DNA from 3 places in the Exiguobacterium alkaliphilum genome. Region 3 is predicted to be linked to each of the others. Evidence: riboswitches for the same ligand, from Rfam matches in the RefSeq annotation. Region 3 holds a riboswitch; each other region holds the start of a gene.

Region 1 (5,636 bases), 1.3 Mb from region 3:
TCAAGCGGCCCGATTGTTCGTCCGCTTTCTCGAACGTCTTCTGTCCGTGCGGAATCGTCTCCGGATGACTGCTGTTCCAGTTAATCAAATCCGAAAGCGTCTTATACGAGAGCGTCGTCGAGGCTAGATACGCCTCGATTCCGAGCTTAAACTCATGATACAGGATATCGCCTTGGTCGAGCGATGTTGTCGACGGCAGTTCGACAGTGACGACCTCGATGCCGCTCTGTTTCAGCAAGGCGATCGCCTCATCATAGAGCGCCTGTTCTTCTTCCGACAGATCAATCTTGACGATCCCGACGCGCATCCCGACCGCTTGGCGTTCATCGAGACACGTCCGATACGGCGGACCGGCCGGAAGGTGCGTCGTCGCCGGGTCAGCCGGGTCTTCCCCGACCATCGCCTCAAGGGCAAGCACCGCATCCCGGAGCGTTCGTGCCATCGGGCCGGCCGTGTCCTGCGACCGAGAGATCGGAATGATGCCGCTCCGGCTAATCAAACCGACGGTCGGCTTGATGCCGACGATGCCGTTATGGACGCTCGGATGGATAATCGAGCCGCTCGTCTCGCTGCCGACGGCGAGAAGCGTCATGTTCGCCGCGACCGCGGACGCCGAACCTGAACTCGACCCGCCGACATCGAGCTTGTCCCCATATGGATTGAGCGTCTGGCCCCCGACCCCGCTCCAACCGTTCGGCATCCCCTCGGTCAAAAAGTTGGCCCACTCGGACAAGTTCGCTTTCCCGAGGATGATGGCCCCGCTCGCGCGTAAACTTTGAACGAGGTGGGCGTCTCGGCCGGCGAAGTGATGCGCGAGGGCGACGGCCCCAGCCGTCGTCTTCATCTGACCGGCCGTCTCGACGTTGTCTTTAATCAGTACCGGAATGCCGAGCAGCGGCAAGCGATCACCACGTCGGAACGCCCGGTCGGCCGCCTCGGCCTCGAACAGAGCGTCCGGGTTCACTTGAATGACCGCTCTCAGCTTGTCGTTCAATGCGGCGATTCGGGTCAAATAATAGGCCGTCACGTTACGCGCGGTGAACGTTCCTTCCTTATATCCGAGATGGGCGGTCTCGATATCGAGTTCGAAAAATGGGTTTGGTTCAGTCATGTTGATTCCTCCTTTGCTCACTCGTTCGTATTCGCTATTTCCACTTGATTTCCTGTTTTCGTTCGCCAACGAATGTGTAACTTGGTAAACTGAAAGAAAAGGGAGGTTACTATGAACCGTTCGTACGTACTCGTCTTGTTGTCCGTCTTTGTCTTGTTCTTCTTACAGCTCTATGCCGGGGAGGCCCCGTATACGCTACCGCTCTCCATCGTCCTCGTCGTCTTGATTGTCGGGGCCACGTTGCTGCAACTTCGGCGAAAACCTAATCGTTGACGACACTTTCGGACAGATGGTATGATGCTTTCACCAACTACATATCGATATCTTGAGTGAACGAGAGACCTGGCTCTATGACTTCACAGCAACCTGCTTCGGCAAGGTGCTACTTCCAGCAAGGCGTTTGCCTTGGACGATATGACAGAACGCTCATGTCGATGACATGGGCGTTTTTATTTGGACAATACGTGTACAGGGGGAGTTTTTTATGGAAAAAGCAACATTCGCGGGCGGCTGTTTTTGGTGCATGGTCACCCCGTTCGAGGAACAGCCCGGAATCGAATCAATCGTATCCGGCTATACGGGCGGACACGTCGACGATCCGACGTATGAACAAGTGAAGACCGGCACGACCGGGCATTACGAGGTCGTCGAGATCACGTTCGACCCGTCGCTGTTCGCTTATGAACGTTTGCTCGAACTCTATTGGATTCAGACCGACCCGACTGATGACGGCGGCCAGTTCCAAGACCGCGGCAGCCAATACGCGCCGGCCATTTTCTATCATTCGGAGGAACAACGCGTGAAAGCAGAGCAGAGTCGCGACGAACTCGCCGCGAGCGGACGATTTAAGGATCCGATCGTCACAAAGATTTTACCGGCCGACACGTTCTATCCGGCCGAAGAGTATCATCAGGATTTCCACAAAAAAAATCCGGACCACTATAAAGCAGACCGGAAGAAATCTGGACGAGACGCGTTCATCGACGTGGCTTGGCAATCATAAAAGACGGGCAATCGCCCGTCTTTTAACTTTTCGCAATCCCGAGCATGAAGCCGGCGACGACGATGAGCCCGATGCCCATAAAGACGAAGACGCGCTCTTTCGACGTCTTCTCTTCTTTCAATAGATAAATCCCGCCGAGCGTCGCGACGACGACGTTCAGTTGCGACAAGGCGAACGACGTGGCGACCCCGACCTCTCCACTCGAGACGAAGAGACCGAAGTTCCCGATCCCCCAGGCGATCCCGGCCAAGATGTTCTTGAACGTCTTCGGATCGAACCGTTTCACGTCCTTCTCACGAAGACTGAAGAGAAGCGCCGCGATGAACATCCCGACCGATTGCGGGACGATCGCCGTGATGCCGTCGACTTCAAAGTAGTTCGTCAATACGGCGTACGTCACATACCCGAGACTCGAGACGAGGAGGACGAGGAGACCTTTCTTCAACGCCCCGGCGCTATCCGAGTCTTTCTTCTGTTGATACGACGTCATCGTCGCCCCGATGATAATCAAGACGAGCGCTGAAAATCCGAGCCAGAGCTCGGTCGACGTCTCCCAGTCCCCGAGCACAATGACCCCGAAGAGCGACGTTCCGACGAGCTGCATCCCGGTACTGATCGGCATCGCTTTCGAGACGCTCAAGATTTGGAACGATTGGAACTGAAGATACTGTCCGAGCGCCCAAAAGATTCCGGAGATGAATCCGGTGACGACGGCAAGGGTCGTGAACTCCGGATTGAAGACGAGAAAGATGACGAACGCCATGACCATCGCACCCATCGTCGTCCCGATTAACTGCTGAATCGGCTTCCCGCCGACTTTCGATACGATGAGCGGGATACTCCCCCACATGAGTGCCGGAAGCAATGCCAATAAAATCATGCCCATATGATTCACCTGCTTTCGTAATATAACATCATCGTTGATTTTCCCATTGCGTCAACGGTTTAAACTTTTGAATCTTTTTTGAAAAAGGGCATTGCCAAACGTTTTACTAGGATGATATAATAATTTTCGAACGGGGCATTAGCTCAGCTGGGAGAGCGCCACGCTGGCAGCGTGGAGGTCAGCGGTTCGAGCCCGCTATGCTCCATTACTAGGTCACTTCACTTTCGTGAAGTGACTTTTTTTGTCGTCCCGGCGCGGTTTAAGCGATACGGTATCGGGTAATGATTTAAAGATACATTATTCTGCTAAGGGGGACTTATCATGGACCGGGAATCAATTGAAGAGACGATTTCAGCGATTATCGACTGCATGCGGACGAGCAATCATTGTTTTTCAAAAAGTTTACAAGAAGAAGACGTATTGATGGTGAAAGAATGCATTCGCTTGACGCGCGAATGCGCCGACGTCTGCGCCCTCGCCTTGAACGCACTCGAGACCGATTCGGCGTTCGCGAAACCAATCGGTGCCCTCTGTGCGCAAGTGTGTGACACGTGCGCCGTCGAATGTGGTCGCCATCAGATGGACCACTGCCAACAATGCGCCGAGGCATGCCTCCGCTGTGCCGAAGCATGCCGCAATTTAGCAGCCGCTTAATCACTTTTCAGTCTAACGTTATGTTAGACTTTTTTTGTGGATTCAATTCGTAAGAAGAAAGGAACGATTATGTCACATTCTATTTTAGCCATCGACGTCGAGACCGCCAACCGTGACAGCCGAAGCATCTGTTCGGTCGGCTGGAGCTTGCTTTACGCCGGCGAGGTCGTCGAGACGAACCAGCTTCTCGTCAACCCGGAAGAAGACTTCGACCAAGGGAATATCCGTGTCCATGGCATTCGGCCGAGCGATGTCTGGGATGCCCCGACACTGCCCGAGGTGCTCGAACTGCTCTATCCGACGCTCCAAAAGGTCGATCTCGTCATGGCCCACAACGCCTCGTTCGATATGGGCGCTTTGAAAAAAGCGATCGCCAAATATGACCTATATACATTCCCGAGCATCGAGTATGGCTGTACGGTCAAGTTGTCCCGTAAGTTGTACCCCCAGCTCCCGAACCATAAGCTGAACACGATGGCCGAGTATTTGAACGAGCCGTTCCTGCATCATAACGCTGCCGAGGACGCACGGGTTTGTGCGCTCCTCATGCGCGACATGATGATGAAGACCGGCATCGCCGACCCGCGCGAGCTTCATCGCTATACGTCCGTTAAAATCGGAAAGCTCGCCTACTGATAAAGGCCCGACAACTGTCGGGCCTTTATCGTTTGAAAATCCAGCGTTTTTGTACATAGTAACTGGCGATAAACAAGAAGCTGTCGACGACGACTTTCAAGATGACCTCGCCGTCTCGAATGACGAAGAAGAGCGCATAGACGAGGGCAGCGGAGACCGCCATCTGTGCCCCGACGAGGCCAAAATACTTGACCATCGCCCGTCTCGCTTTCGATTTGAAGACGACTTTCCGGTTGACGAAATAGTTGAATAAGGACGAGACGACTCGACCGACGACGGTCGCGACGATGACGTGCGCCGTATCGAACCAAGGATTCAATAGGAAAATCAATAGCGCGTACACGCCGATGTCCATTAAAAACGATGCAACAGATGATAACGAATAAGCGAGAAACATACGATAAATCAAGATTGAGTCGATGACCGGACGAAAATGCGACGAGGCGTTCTCGTCCACATAGACGGTCTGAATCGGTGTCTGATGAATCGGGACGTGCATCCGCTTCGTGAACGTCAACATGTTCATCTCGAACTCGTAACGGTTGCCAGGGACGTCGAGCAACTGTCTCGCATAGCGGACCGGGATGGCCCGAAGGCCGGTCTGGGTGTCTTTCAAACGAAGTCCGCTCCCAATCGTCATGACGAGGCGTGTCACTTGATTACCGAACCGGCTTCGAAACGGAATCGCTTCCCCTGAAAAATCGCGACACCCCATAATCAGATGATGCGGCCAGAGGACGCCTTCGCTGTAGACGTGGTGGACGTCGGACGGTAAATGCTGGCCGTCGGCATCGACCGTGATGGCGCCTAACGTCTCTGGGTAGCGGTCGACGATGTACCGTATGCCGGTCTTCAAGGCCGCACCTTTTCCTGCGTTCTTTTCATGCTCAAGAAGCCGAGATACGTGCGGCTCAATGGCCTCAAACACAGGTAGGCACGTTTCCGCACTCCCGTCATTGACGACGACGATGTGGAGGAAACCTTCCTGTTTCAACGCATGCACCAATTCAACTAGTGCCTGATCGGGATTATAAGCGGGAATCAAGAGGACGTATTCACTCAACCGCTCAACGGAATGCATTTGCATCGTCACCCCTCCTTCCCTCCTACTATACCCACGTAAATGCCCGGTCACGCCTCAATGAAAAAAAACACGGCCGCAAGAGCGACCGTGCCATCAACCAATGAAAATCAGGTAAGACGAGACGAAGTAGACGAGAACGACGAGCACAGACGGGACGATATAACGAACTTTCGACGTGACGTCTTTGCGAAGCACGCTATACATGACCAAGATTGACAAAATCGTGATGCCGACGGCTGTGACCAAGTGCGACGCCGAGACA
Region 2 (5,636 bases), 570 kb from region 3:
TCGCACAGCTCCGGGTTGTAATACTCCCGTTCCTTCCGCTTCTTCTCGATTGGACCGGCCGCGTAGTCGGACGTGGCGAACAACGTCTCGCCTAAAAATTCACCGACGTGACGGGCCAGTTCAGGATACGTCTTCCCTTCGAGGTAACCGGTGCGGACGATTTCATAATCGGACAAGTCCTCTAAAATCGTGTACGCGAGCGTCCGGTCGCTCCCGAGCACGTTCGGCACGAAACGTGGCACGACTTCTGCGAACTGACGCAACGCGAGCTGCTCGATCCAGGCCCGTTCAAGCGTGAGCGGCCAACTTTCCCCGACGATTTTCACATACGGGAGCGCTTGTTTGACGATAAGACGCTGTTCGCCTTGACGGATGCGGAAGACGAGGTTCAAGTTTCCGTCCCCAATCTCATCGCATTGGGCGATCCCTCCTTCTTCAATCAGTCCGAGTGCCCGGACGTGGTCGACGACCGTCTGTTCAGTAAATGGTTGATATGCCATGTCTATTTCCCCTTTCGATGATTTCCACAAAAAAAGCCCCTTTCTCCGCGAGAAAGAGGCACAGCCAGATTGGTTGTTCCTCTCATCTTTCAGACATTCGTCTGGTGGATGTAGCACCGTGCCGTACTGGTCGGTTGCTGCGGCGTCATCGGGCCAATTCCCTCTGCCAACTCGCGATAAGAGTGTGTTATTCGATTTGTGTGACTATGAGCTGAATATTACGGAGTCGACGCCCTGGTTGTCAACGCTGTTTTTTTGAGCATCGAGTCACTTTTTGTTTGCATATATGGAAACAAATTTCTAAAATAAAAAAATTTCAAAAAAGGAATTGACGCTGTGACGATTCTGTGCAAAAATTCAATTAAATTTCACAACTTCAAATCATATTCTTATCAAGAGCAGACGGAGGGACAAGCCCGATGATGTCGCAGCAACCGACCCGATTGGGCACGGTGCTAATTCTTGCAGCAGACGCTGAGAGATAAGAGTTCATTTTTTATGATGACCTCTTGCCTCGGCATGGGGTCATTTTTTGTTTGACCGGAAGGAGGAACGAACATGGGCATCATCGCCACTTATGAAATTAACCGTACGGACCGCGTGGCCGACCTCGCCGCGAAAATCGCGCTCGAGTTGACCGTCGGCACGTGGACAGACTTACCACACCTAGAACAAGCACAGTTACAAGCGTATCGCGCCGAAGTCGTCTCGACGTCACATACGGAAACGACGAGCCGCTTCAAAATCCGCTACCCGCTCCATAACGTCAGTGCGGACTTCTCATCCATCTTGACGACGACGTTCGGAAAGCTATCACTCGACGACTCGGTCCGGCTCGTCGACCTCGATTTACCTGAAGCGTTGCGCGACACGTTTCCCGGCGCCAAGTTCGGGACAGAAGGCGTCCGTCAGCTACTCGGCGTCTACGACCGGCCACTCGTCATGAGCATCTTCAAAGGGGTCATCGGCCGAGACTTGACCTTTTTAGAAGCACAGCTCCGTGACCAGCTCGACGGGGGCATCGATATCGTCAAAGACGACGAGATTTTATATGACAATCCGCTCACCCCTTCACTTGAGCGGGCGCAGATCGGCCGCACCGTCTTAGACGAGCATTACGAGGCGACCGGAAAACGTGCCCTGTACGCCGTCACGCTAAGCGGACCGGTGTTCACGTTACGTGACCAAGCGCTACGGTTGATTGACGCTGGGGCAACGGCCCTCCTCTTCAACGTCTATACATACGGGCTCGATACCTTGCGTGAGCTGGCGAAAGACCCGGACGTGAACGTGCCGATTTTAGCGCACCCGGCGTTCGCCGGCGCCTTGACCGGTTCAATCAGCCATGCACTCCTACTCGGGAAGCTTCCTCGACTCGCCGGTGCCGACTTGACGCTCTTTCCATCGCCGTATGGATCGCTCGCGACGCCGCGTGACGAGGCGCTCCTCATCCGCGATGTAAGCGCGGAACCGAGCGAAAGAAAAGCGATTCTCCCGGTCCCGTCAGCCGGGATTCATCCAGGGCTCGTTCCCGACATCATCCGTGATTTCGGAACCGATGTCGTCATCAATGCCGGTGGTGGCATCCACGGACACCCAGACGGCGCCGCAGCCGGGGCCCGGGCGTTCAAACAGGCCATCGCGCACGTCCTCGGACAACGAGACGGCCAGACGACCGAGCTCGAGACGGCATTGAAAGCGTGGACGACGCGATGACGGTCCATATCCTCTGCGATTTCGACGGGACCATCACGGCCGAGGACAACATCATCGCCTTGATGAAGGCGTTCGCTCCTCCCGAATGGGTCGAGCTGAAAGACGCGATCCTCGCCCAAGACATCTCGATTCGCTCCGGCGTCGGCCAACTGTTCGACTTGTTGCCAAGTAGCGAACGTACCGCATATCGAGACTATTTGGTGGAACGTATCGCGTTACGCCCTGGGTTTACTGCCTTTTTGGCCGACGTGCGTCAAAACGGATGGCACTTTGACGTCGTCAGCGGCGGGATGGACTTCTTCGTTCAACCAATTTTAGACGGCCTCGTCGGTTCCGAACATATTTTCTGTAACGTCGCCGACTTCTCGGGTGAGACCGTGACCGTCGCGTGGCCACACGCGTGTGACGATCAGTGCACGAACGATTGCGGTTGCTGTAAACCGACGATCGCCCGCCGCATCGTCGATTCCAATGACCGGTTGATCGTCATCGGGGATTCGGTGACCGATTTCGAGATTGCGAAACGGGCGGACTTCGTCTATGCCCGTGGACAACTCATCACGCTCTGCGAGGCGGAAGGCATCCCATTCGCCCCGTTCGAGACGTTCCATGACATCACCCATCATCTGCAGGAGGTGACCGTATGAGTGTGACCGCCCGTTGGCTCGAACTAGCCGACATTAAAGATGAACTCGCCGCCCGCGACTGGTTCCCCGGAACGAGTGGGAATTTGGCGATTCGCGTCGAAGATGACCCGCTCACCTTTTTAGTCACTGCGAGCGGACGTGACAAGCGAAAACGAACACCGGACGACTTCGTCCTCGTCGATGCGTCCGGACACTTGATTGGAGCACAGAACGGCAAACCGTCCGCCGAGACGCTCCTGCATGTCGAAGTATTTAACCGGACGCAGGCGACATGCTCGCTTCATGTCCATACGATTGACAACAACGTCATCTCCGAGCTTTATGCCGCTCGAGGCGAGGTCGTCTTCACCGGTCAAGAGATCATCAAGGCGCTCGGTTATTGGGAAGAAGATGCTGTCGTCCGTGTCCCGATCATCGACAACCATGCCGACATCCCGACGCTTGCCGCGGCGTTCGCCCCTCATGTCCGTTCAAATGCTGGTGCCGTCTTGATCCGCAACCACGGCATCACCGTCTGGGGCGAGACACCGGCGGCGACGAAACGCTATTTAGAAGCATATGAGTTTTTGTTCAGCTACACGTTAAAACTATGCGCCTTAGGCGTCCATTCATAAGGAGGAACTTTATCATGGCTACAATCTATTTCCAACAAACCGAAGAACGTTACGTCGACCAAACTGAAGTGAGCGCGTTTTTGGAGTCACGCGGCATTTTATATGAGCAGTGGGACATCAACAAACTCCCAGTAAACCTGCAAGAGAACTACCAGTTGACGGACGAGGACAAACAGGCGATTCTCGCGACGTTCCGTGACGAGATTAAAGATGTATCGGAACGCCGTGGCTATGAGACGGCCGACGTCATCTCGCTTTCGGATGCGACGCCGAACTTGGACGAACTGCTCGTCAACTTCCAAAAAGAGCATCATCACACGGATGACGAAGTCCGCTTCATCGTGAGCGGCCATGGCATCTTCGCGATCGATGACGCCGAGCGTGGCTACTTCAACATCGAACTGAACCCGGGCGATCTCATCTCGGTTCCGGTGAACACACGCCACTACTTCACCCTCCAAGACGACCGCAAAGTCGTCGCCGTCCGTATCTTCGTGACGACGGAAGGCTGGGTGCCGATTTACGAGAAAGAAGATGTGACCGCCTAACAAAAAATCCTGCCTCCCGTTAAAGGAGAGCAGGATTTTTTTAATGTTTGACCGCCGATGGCTTCGATGAGAACCAACCCCACAGGGCGATGGCGACCATGACCGACCAGAAGAAGAGCGTCCAACCGGTCGAGTGGACGAACCCGTGGGGGAGTCCGATGAATTCGATTGGCGTTCCTTCGATTAACCGTTTGAAGCCTTCGTGCTCCAAGACGAGAACCGTCAGCTTCACCCCGACCCAACCGACGATGATGAAGGCCGCTGTCTCGAGCGTCGGGCGCTGGTGCAACAGTTTCACGAAGATTCGTGCGGCGAAACGCATCAAGATGACACCGATGAGACCACCGAGCAAGACGACGAAGAACTGACCGGAATCGATTCCACCGATTTCACCGAGACCGAGCGCCGGAAGACTGACCGCGAGCGCGACCGCCGCCAAAATCGAGTCGACCGCAAAGGCGATGTCCGCGAACTCGACTTTCGCGACCGTCCACCAAAACTCTTTGCGCGAGACCGGTTTCTCGGTGACGGCCGTCTCGGCTTTCGCCTCTGCCGCCAGGTCTTGATGCGGCGCCATGTGGCGCGCCTTGTACGTCATATACAGATGTCTCACACTCATCCCAATCAAATAGAGGGCCCCGAGCGCCTGCACTTGCCAGACGTTGATTAAGAATGAGATAAGGAACAGTGCGAGGAAGCGGAATACGAACGCTCCAAACAAGCCGTAGAACAATGCTTTCTTTTGTTCCGTGCGCGGCAAATGTTTGACCATGACAGCCAAGACGAGCGCATTGTCTGCAGATAATAGCCCTTCAAGACCGATGAGGACGACGACGATCCAAGCATACTGCAGAATTAACTGCCAATCCATGTAAATCCATCTCCTTTTTACTGTGTTCCTTCATATTTAATAGTGACTGTTTTTTTAAGTTCACGAGAACATTCTATTCCGATTTCTTTTTAAAAGCAATCGTTATTTTTTCACACTATGAAGTTTCTCACTAAAAACAGGTTCAAAGCATGTTCCTAGAGCAAATTGATACCCGGTTCACGTACGTTTCGTGATAAAATCCTAACAAGAACGAGTGGTGGTCCCCACCCTCTCAAAAAGGAGAATCCGATTATGTCTACAAGCCATGTCGCTTTACCTACTAAAGCAGAACGACATAAATTATTCGGTTCGGTCCCACCGATCAAAGGAACGAAACCGACAGAAAAAGATAAAATGGTCGATCTACAAAACACACCAAAAAACTTCTTGTTCGCGCTCGACAGCGTCGGCATCTCAAACGTAAAGCACCCGGTCAACATCGAGACGCCGGACGGGATTCAAGCGACGGTCGCGACGTTTGAATTGACGACGTCACTCGTCCAAGACCGGAAAGGCATCAATATGTCGCGTCTCACCGAGCAACTCGACGCATACCATAACCAAGGTTGGACCGTATCGAACGCGTCGCTCATCGAGTTCGCGCAAGAACTTGCCGAGCGGATGGAGCAGACGGAAGGCCAGCTCACAATCCGCTACCCGTGGTTCTTCAGCCGGAAAGCACCGGCAACCGGCCTCAGTGGGCTTATGAACGCCGACGTCATGCACCGCGTGTCGTATAA
Region 3 (5,636 bases):
CGACCGATAATCGTGGCGATGCGAGCCGGATCGGTCGAGTCGGGATGGGTGCTGTAGGCGAGCAGTTGATGATGGCGGTTCTCGATCGTGATCGGTGCGCGAATCGCTTGGCCAATCGCCTCGGCGAGCGTGTCGAGTGATTCATAGGACTTCTGCAAAAAAGGCATGTCGATTCCTCCTCTCCTTTGAGTATACCGTCTCTCTTGTGAAACTTCACAAAAAGATGGGGGAGTGGGAATGGACATGCCCGATTCGATTAAATTGGGAAGAAGAGACCGACGACGAGACCGAGCAAGGCACCGACGATGACTTGGAACGGTGTATGGCCGACGAGTTCGTTCAAAATTGGCGTCTCGTGCTTGATTCCTTTGAAATAATCGTTCAAAAGCCGCGCCTGGAATCCGACCGCTTGGCGGACGCCGGTCGCATCGTACATGACGATCGTCGCGAAAATCAAGGCGAGGGCAAACATGCTAGAGTCGAGTCCCTCCATCCGTCCGATCACGGTCGCGAGGGCGACGACGGTCGAAGAGTGGGAGCTCGGCATGCCGCCTGAGGCGAACATGATTTGCAGTTCGAAGTCTCTCGTTTTAATGAGTTCTGTCACAAGTTTGGCCGCCTGCGCGATAAACCATGCGAGGAGGGCGGCGAGTAAGGGTTCGTTAAACAGCAATCGATTCACTTCCTGTCTGACAATGGTATCTTCACTATACCCGATATGACGCCACCGTAGACGTAAAGATTTCGTCAAAAAAAGCGCCAGTGGCGGAAGCCAGCTGACGCTTTCTGGTCGATTTTTGTTACCCGATGACGCCTTCAGTTTCCTGAAGTTTGTCCGCGATATTCTCGATGATATAGCGGTTGCGTGGATGCTCTTGGCACTCTTTTGAACATGAGCGCATCTGTTTCGGCTCACATTCTTCACAACAGAAGTGCTGGGCATTACACACCGGGTTGGCACAATTAACGTACCGGACCGTCTTCGTGCCGCAGTGCATGCACGCAGAGACGATGGACGGGTTGACCGTGTTGACCGGGACGTTGATGCGCTCGTCAAAGACGTACAGCTCACCTTCCCAATCCTCGCCTTTTGTCGCCTCGTCTTTTCCGTACATGACGACGCCACCTTTTAAGTGGAAAATGTTGTCGTGACCTTGGTCACGCATATATGCGGTAAATTTCTCGCAACGGACGCCGCCGGTGCAATACGTGAGAAGCGTTTTCCCTTCGTAGAGGTCCTTGTTCTCTTCGAGCCATTCTGGCATGTAACGAGAAGCCTCTACGTCGATCTTGATCGCATTTTTAAAGTGACCAAGGTCGTACTCGTAGTTGTTACGAACGTCGAGGATGACGACATCATCGCGATGCATCATCTCTTTCCATTCTGCAGGTTCGAGGTATGCACCGTGCTGTTTCGGCACGTCAAACTCGCCATCAAAGCGCCACGTCACGAGTTCCTTTTTGTGACGGACAAAAATTTTCGAGAACGCGTGCTCCTCGACTTCATCGATTTTGAACTCGATGTCGCTGAAGTACGGGTTCGCTTTCAAGTCGTTCATGTACTGCTCGGTCTGTTCCCACGTACCAGAGCACGTCCCGTTGATTCCTTCGGAAGAAATCAAGATGCGTCCTTTGATGCCGAGGTCTTTACAGTACTTCAAGTGCTCTTGTGTGAGCGCTTCTGGGTCTTCGATGTTGACGTACTTATAGTACAACAACACGCGCATTGGTTTTGTTTCCATTTGTGTTACTCCCCTGTGTTCAGTTTTTTGCAGGAAAACGAACGTTGGGTTGTGTCGTTCGACGAATGGGCTTGCCTGCAACCACAAGTCCATTATTATATGATAGATATCACAGCTAATTTTCGCAAATACTTTTTAATTTTTTTTAAGCCGAGCAGGGGGACGTGTCCTCAGACGCGAATTCGGGTACAAAATAGTAATGAAAGCCAAAGGTGGAAATCGATATGCTCACATCACTTGAACAGTGGATCATCCAATTGATTGAATGGCTACAAGAGCTTCCAGGCGGTCCGTGGGCCGGACTCGGGGCCCCGTTCTTAGAAGCGATTTTTCCGTTTCTCCCGCTCGTCCTCATCATTTCGGCGAACGCGGCAACATATGGGTTCCTACTCGGGACGTTACTGTCTTGGGTCGGCAGTTTGCTCGGCACAATCCTCGTCTTCACGGCCGTCCGCTACGTCTTCCGAAAACCGATGACGCGTTGGCTCGAGAAACATAAACAAGGGGTCTATTGGCTTGAACGGATTAATCATATGAGTCCAATCTCGCTCGGGTTTCTCTATTCACTTCCGTTCATCCCCGTCAGTTTGATCACGTACTTACTCGCCCTGATTCAAATGCCGCTCCGCACGTTCATTATGGCGGCCGGATTTGGTAAATTGCTCGTCGTGTTGATTTTCTCGGTCATCGGCGACCAGTGGGAAGAGTTCATCCAAAGCCCGTTCCGTTTGTCGATGCTCGGATTATTACTGTTCGTCCTATGGGCGATTAGCCGTGGCCTCGAGGAACTGCTCAAGCGGCGCGCGTTCAAAAAACGGAACGAACAACTTAAACGTGAGCTCGACGCAAAACGAACGACCCTTTGAACGGATTAGATTCAAAGGGTCGTTTTTGTCAGGCTTTTTTCTTGAAGCGCGGGAAGTTGAATGCGATGGCAAGTCCACCGCAGATGAACAAGAGGAACGGATAAAACATGAACGGGACGAGCGCGGGGGACGCGGTGTTCGTCAATTCGGCAGCGATGAGGAGCTGTGCACCGTAAGGCAATAGTCCTTGGACACCGCACGAGAAGATGTCGAGCACGCTGGCTGATTTTTTCCGCTCAATCTCATACGTGTCAGCGATGTTCGCTGCGAGCGGACCTGCCACGAGAATGGAAATCGTGTTGTTGGCCGTGGCGACGTTCGTCGCACTGACGAGTCCGGCGATGCTCCATTCGGCGCCGGCCCGTCGCTGAATCCGCGAGGTGAGGGCGTCACGCAAGTAGGTAAGGCCGCCGTTATGGGAGATGAGTCCGACGAGTCCGCCCATGAAGAGCGTCAAAATCGAAATCTCTGCCATTCCAATCATCCCGTCCGCGACCGCCGTAACGAACGCGGTCACTGACAAGGTCCCGTCAAGTAGACCGATGATTCCGGTCAACACGATGCCACCGAGCAGAACGAGGATGACGTTCAACCCGGTCAAGGCGAGGACGATGACGGCGAGGTACGGGATGAGCTTGTACCATTCAAACGAAGCAATCTCGACAGAAGAGACCGTGCCGCTCGATAGGACGGCAAGGAGAACCGTCGTGATAATCGCGGCCGGCAAGACAATCCAAAAGTTCGTCCGGAATTTGTCACGCATGTTCGTCCGCTGCGTTCGCACGGCGGCAATCGTCGTGTCAGAGATGAACGACAAGTTGTCTCCGAACATGGCGCCACCGACGACGGCTGCCGCGGCGATGGCGATATTGACGCCGCTCTCTTCGTGGATACCGAGCGCGATTGGGGCGAGGGCGGCAATCGTACCGGTCGATGTCCCCATCGCCATCGAGATGAAGGCGGCGATGACGAACAGTCCACTTAACAGGAGCGAAGGCGGGAGCAACGTGAGCGCCGCGTTGACGGTCGCGTCAATCGCCCCAATCTCGCCCGCGACGTTCGAGAACGCACCGGCGAGGAGAAAGATGAAAATCATAATCAAAATGCCCGGATTGCCGGCACCTTGGGCAATCCGTTCCACCGTTTGGGTGACGCTGCCTTTCGTCATCGTAGCCGCGACGATCAAGGCGATGAGTGCCGCGATGAGTACCGGGAATTTATAAAAGTCACCATAGTAAACCCCGGCCCCGATAAAGAAGGCAAGGAAGACGAGTAAAGGCAAGAGTGCCCATTTGTTTGCAGTTGGTTGTTCCAATCGTTTCACCTCATTCATAGAAATAAAAAAGAGAGCCCTTCGAAAAAGGCTCTCTCCATGTAAGAAGCGCCTTTTTCATCTTTCAAGCACGTGCTTGCTGGATTTGGCACAGGTTCCCCGCTGCCGAGACGTCGCAGGGCCAGTCCCTCGGTCTCTCTTGATAAAAAAGTCGGATGATTTAGTTATAAGACACGTTCCCTAACCTATCTGTTTCGAACCGGTTTGTCAATAGAAAATCCCTATGCGCTTCGCATAGGGATGAGTCAGGTCGTCAAATATTGAAAATGGGCGACCCGGTTGCGCCCGGCGTATTTGCCGCCGACGTAAAGCGCCCGGTCGGCGTTTCGAATCGTGTCGTCGAGTCGTTGATCACCGAACGCTTGAATCGTATCGACCCCGATTGAGGCGGTCACTTGGATGTCGATGCCGTCGACACGGAACGGCGTCGCTTCGATTTTTTGCCGGATACGCTCGGCGATTTCGACGGCCTGGTCGGTGTCGCAATGGTTCAAGAGCAGAATGAACTCCTCGCCTCCGTAGCGCGCCGCAAAGTCCTCGGTCCGAAGCGCCTGGCGAATCCGTCGGCCGAACTCTTGGAGAACGCCATCCCCGACTTGGTGACCATGCGTGTCATTGATTTTCTTGAAGAAATCGATATCGAGCATGGCGACGGAGATGGGGTACATCGATCCGTCTGAAATTTGTTGAATTCCATATTCGTAAAACGCCCGCGCGTTGGCGAGGAGCGTCAGACTATCCGTCCGGCTCTCGGTATACAAGCGGTCTCGCTCATGGCAGCGGCTAATCGTCCGATTGAACGATTTGAGCAGCTTGACGATTTCGCGCTGAATGATGAGCGGGTAACCGTAAGCGTGTTCGCCTGTCATGATGAGCCATGTGCGAATGCCTTCGATCTCCTCGGACCGGACCGAGATAAAACTATGATAGTCGTCATGGAACTCTTCGGATAATGGACCGTCCCATTCAAACCGCATCTCATACTCGACCGACGTTTCGAAAGGATGCGACGTTTCGAGTAAGTCGAACACGCGGGGCCTTTCGACTGGTTGACGCGTCTTCAAGTCGAAGTAGAGCGAGCGGTCGAACAAGGCGAACTCGACGAAGCCGGCGTCATATTGATTCAGCCGTTCACACTGGTTTAAAAATACTTCAATCGCTTGGGCCTCGCTTTGCGACAAGGAGACAGCTTCTTTTGCCTCGTCATACTGCTCGATGAGCGATTTGAACGCGTCTTGCCGTCCTTTTTGAATTAACAGCCGCTTGATGAAAAACGTGAGCGCGGCGGCGATGCTGCTGACGACGAGCAAGTTCGTCTCGCGGAAAAAGGAAGCGGCCAAAATAAAGACGAGGCTGACGATATACGTGTAAAACGCGATGCTTAAAAAATCACGGACGGGCACATCGACACGGAACCACCAACCGACTTGATACTTTTGAATGACGGTGTTCACGATGATGGCGAGAATCAGTCCGGCGAGCGGGAGGAACGAGTCTTGCGTATAAAACCCAAGACCGGTCTGTCCGCCGAGCGCCAAATAGACGCTTGCCGGGATGGCGAGTTCTAAGAAAGACGTGATCGCATTCCACGGGTACGTGAAGCGGAAACGCCTGAGCGCGACGCGCGGCTTCAAGTTGACGAATTGGAAGACGAGCAATCCGATTTGGTTGACGAATAACGCTGTCTCAAAATCG

What was found. A riboswitch is a leader RNA that binds a small molecule or an ion and turns the genes downstream of it on or off. The one in region 3 is predicted to bind S-adenosylmethionine.
Region 1: it holds a riboswitch for S-adenosylmethionine, as region 3 does, so the genes downstream of both, msrA (peptide-methionine (S)-S-oxide reductase MsrA) here and KB235_RS00305 (Na+/H+ antiporter NhaC family protein) in region 3, are expected to answer to the same signal.
Region 2: it holds a riboswitch for S-adenosylmethionine, as region 3 does, so the genes downstream of both, KB235_RS03365 (2,3-diketo-5-methylthiopentyl-1-phosphate enolase) here and KB235_RS00305 (Na+/H+ antiporter NhaC family protein) in region 3, are expected to answer to the same signal.

What each region holds. Positions count from the first base shown of each region.
Region 1 is NZ_CP073101.1:1,676,780-1,682,415, reverse strand. Features, by position in the region: gene KB235_RS08675 (amidase family protein) at 1-1,111, opposite strand, end outside; gene KB235_RS08670 (hypothetical protein) at 1,223-1,384, shown strand; SAM riboswitch class I at 1,429-1,529, shown strand; gene msrA (peptide-methionine (S)-S-oxide reductase MsrA) at 1,596-2,114, shown strand; gene KB235_RS08660 (GRP family sugar transporter) at 2,137-3,000, opposite strand; tRNA gene KB235_RS08655 (tRNA-Ala) at 3,133-3,205, shown strand; gene KB235_RS08650 (four-helix bundle copper-binding protein) at 3,322-3,654, shown strand; gene KB235_RS08645 (3'-5' exonuclease) at 3,724-4,290, shown strand; gene KB235_RS08640 (bifunctional glycosyltransferase family 2/GtrA family protein) at 4,316-5,377, opposite strand; gene KB235_RS08635 (sodium:calcium antiporter) at 5,468-5,636, opposite strand, start outside.
Region 2 is NZ_CP073101.1:617,925-623,560, reverse strand. Features, by position in the region: gene mtnK (S-methyl-5-thioribose kinase) at 1-500, opposite strand, end outside; SAM riboswitch class I at 580-683, opposite strand; SAM riboswitch class I at 887-988, shown strand; gene KB235_RS03365 (2,3-diketo-5-methylthiopentyl-1-phosphate enolase) at 1,059-2,216, shown strand; gene KB235_RS03360 (2-hydroxy-3-keto-5-methylthiopentenyl-1-phosphate phosphatase) at 2,213-2,863, shown strand; gene KB235_RS03355 (methylthioribulose 1-phosphate dehydratase) at 2,860-3,477, shown strand; gene KB235_RS03350 (1,2-dihydroxy-3-keto-5-methylthiopentene dioxygenase) at 3,492-4,025, shown strand; gene KB235_RS03345 (TerC family protein) at 4,066-4,896, opposite strand; gene folE2 (GTP cyclohydrolase FolE2) at 5,149-5,636, shown strand, end outside.
Region 3 is NZ_CP073101.1:48,893-54,528, reverse strand. Features, by position in the region: gene KB235_RS00325 (PucR family transcriptional regulator) at 1-167, opposite strand, end outside; gene KB235_RS00320 (divergent PAP2 family protein) at 257-682, opposite strand; gene trhO (oxygen-dependent tRNA uridine(34) hydroxylase TrhO) at 801-1,742, opposite strand; gene KB235_RS00310 (TVP38/TMEM64 family protein) at 1,967-2,608, shown strand; gene KB235_RS00305 (Na+/H+ antiporter NhaC family protein) at 2,637-3,923, opposite strand; SAM riboswitch class I at 3,996-4,090, opposite strand; gene KB235_RS00300 (GGDEF domain-containing protein) at 4,187-5,636, opposite strand, start outside.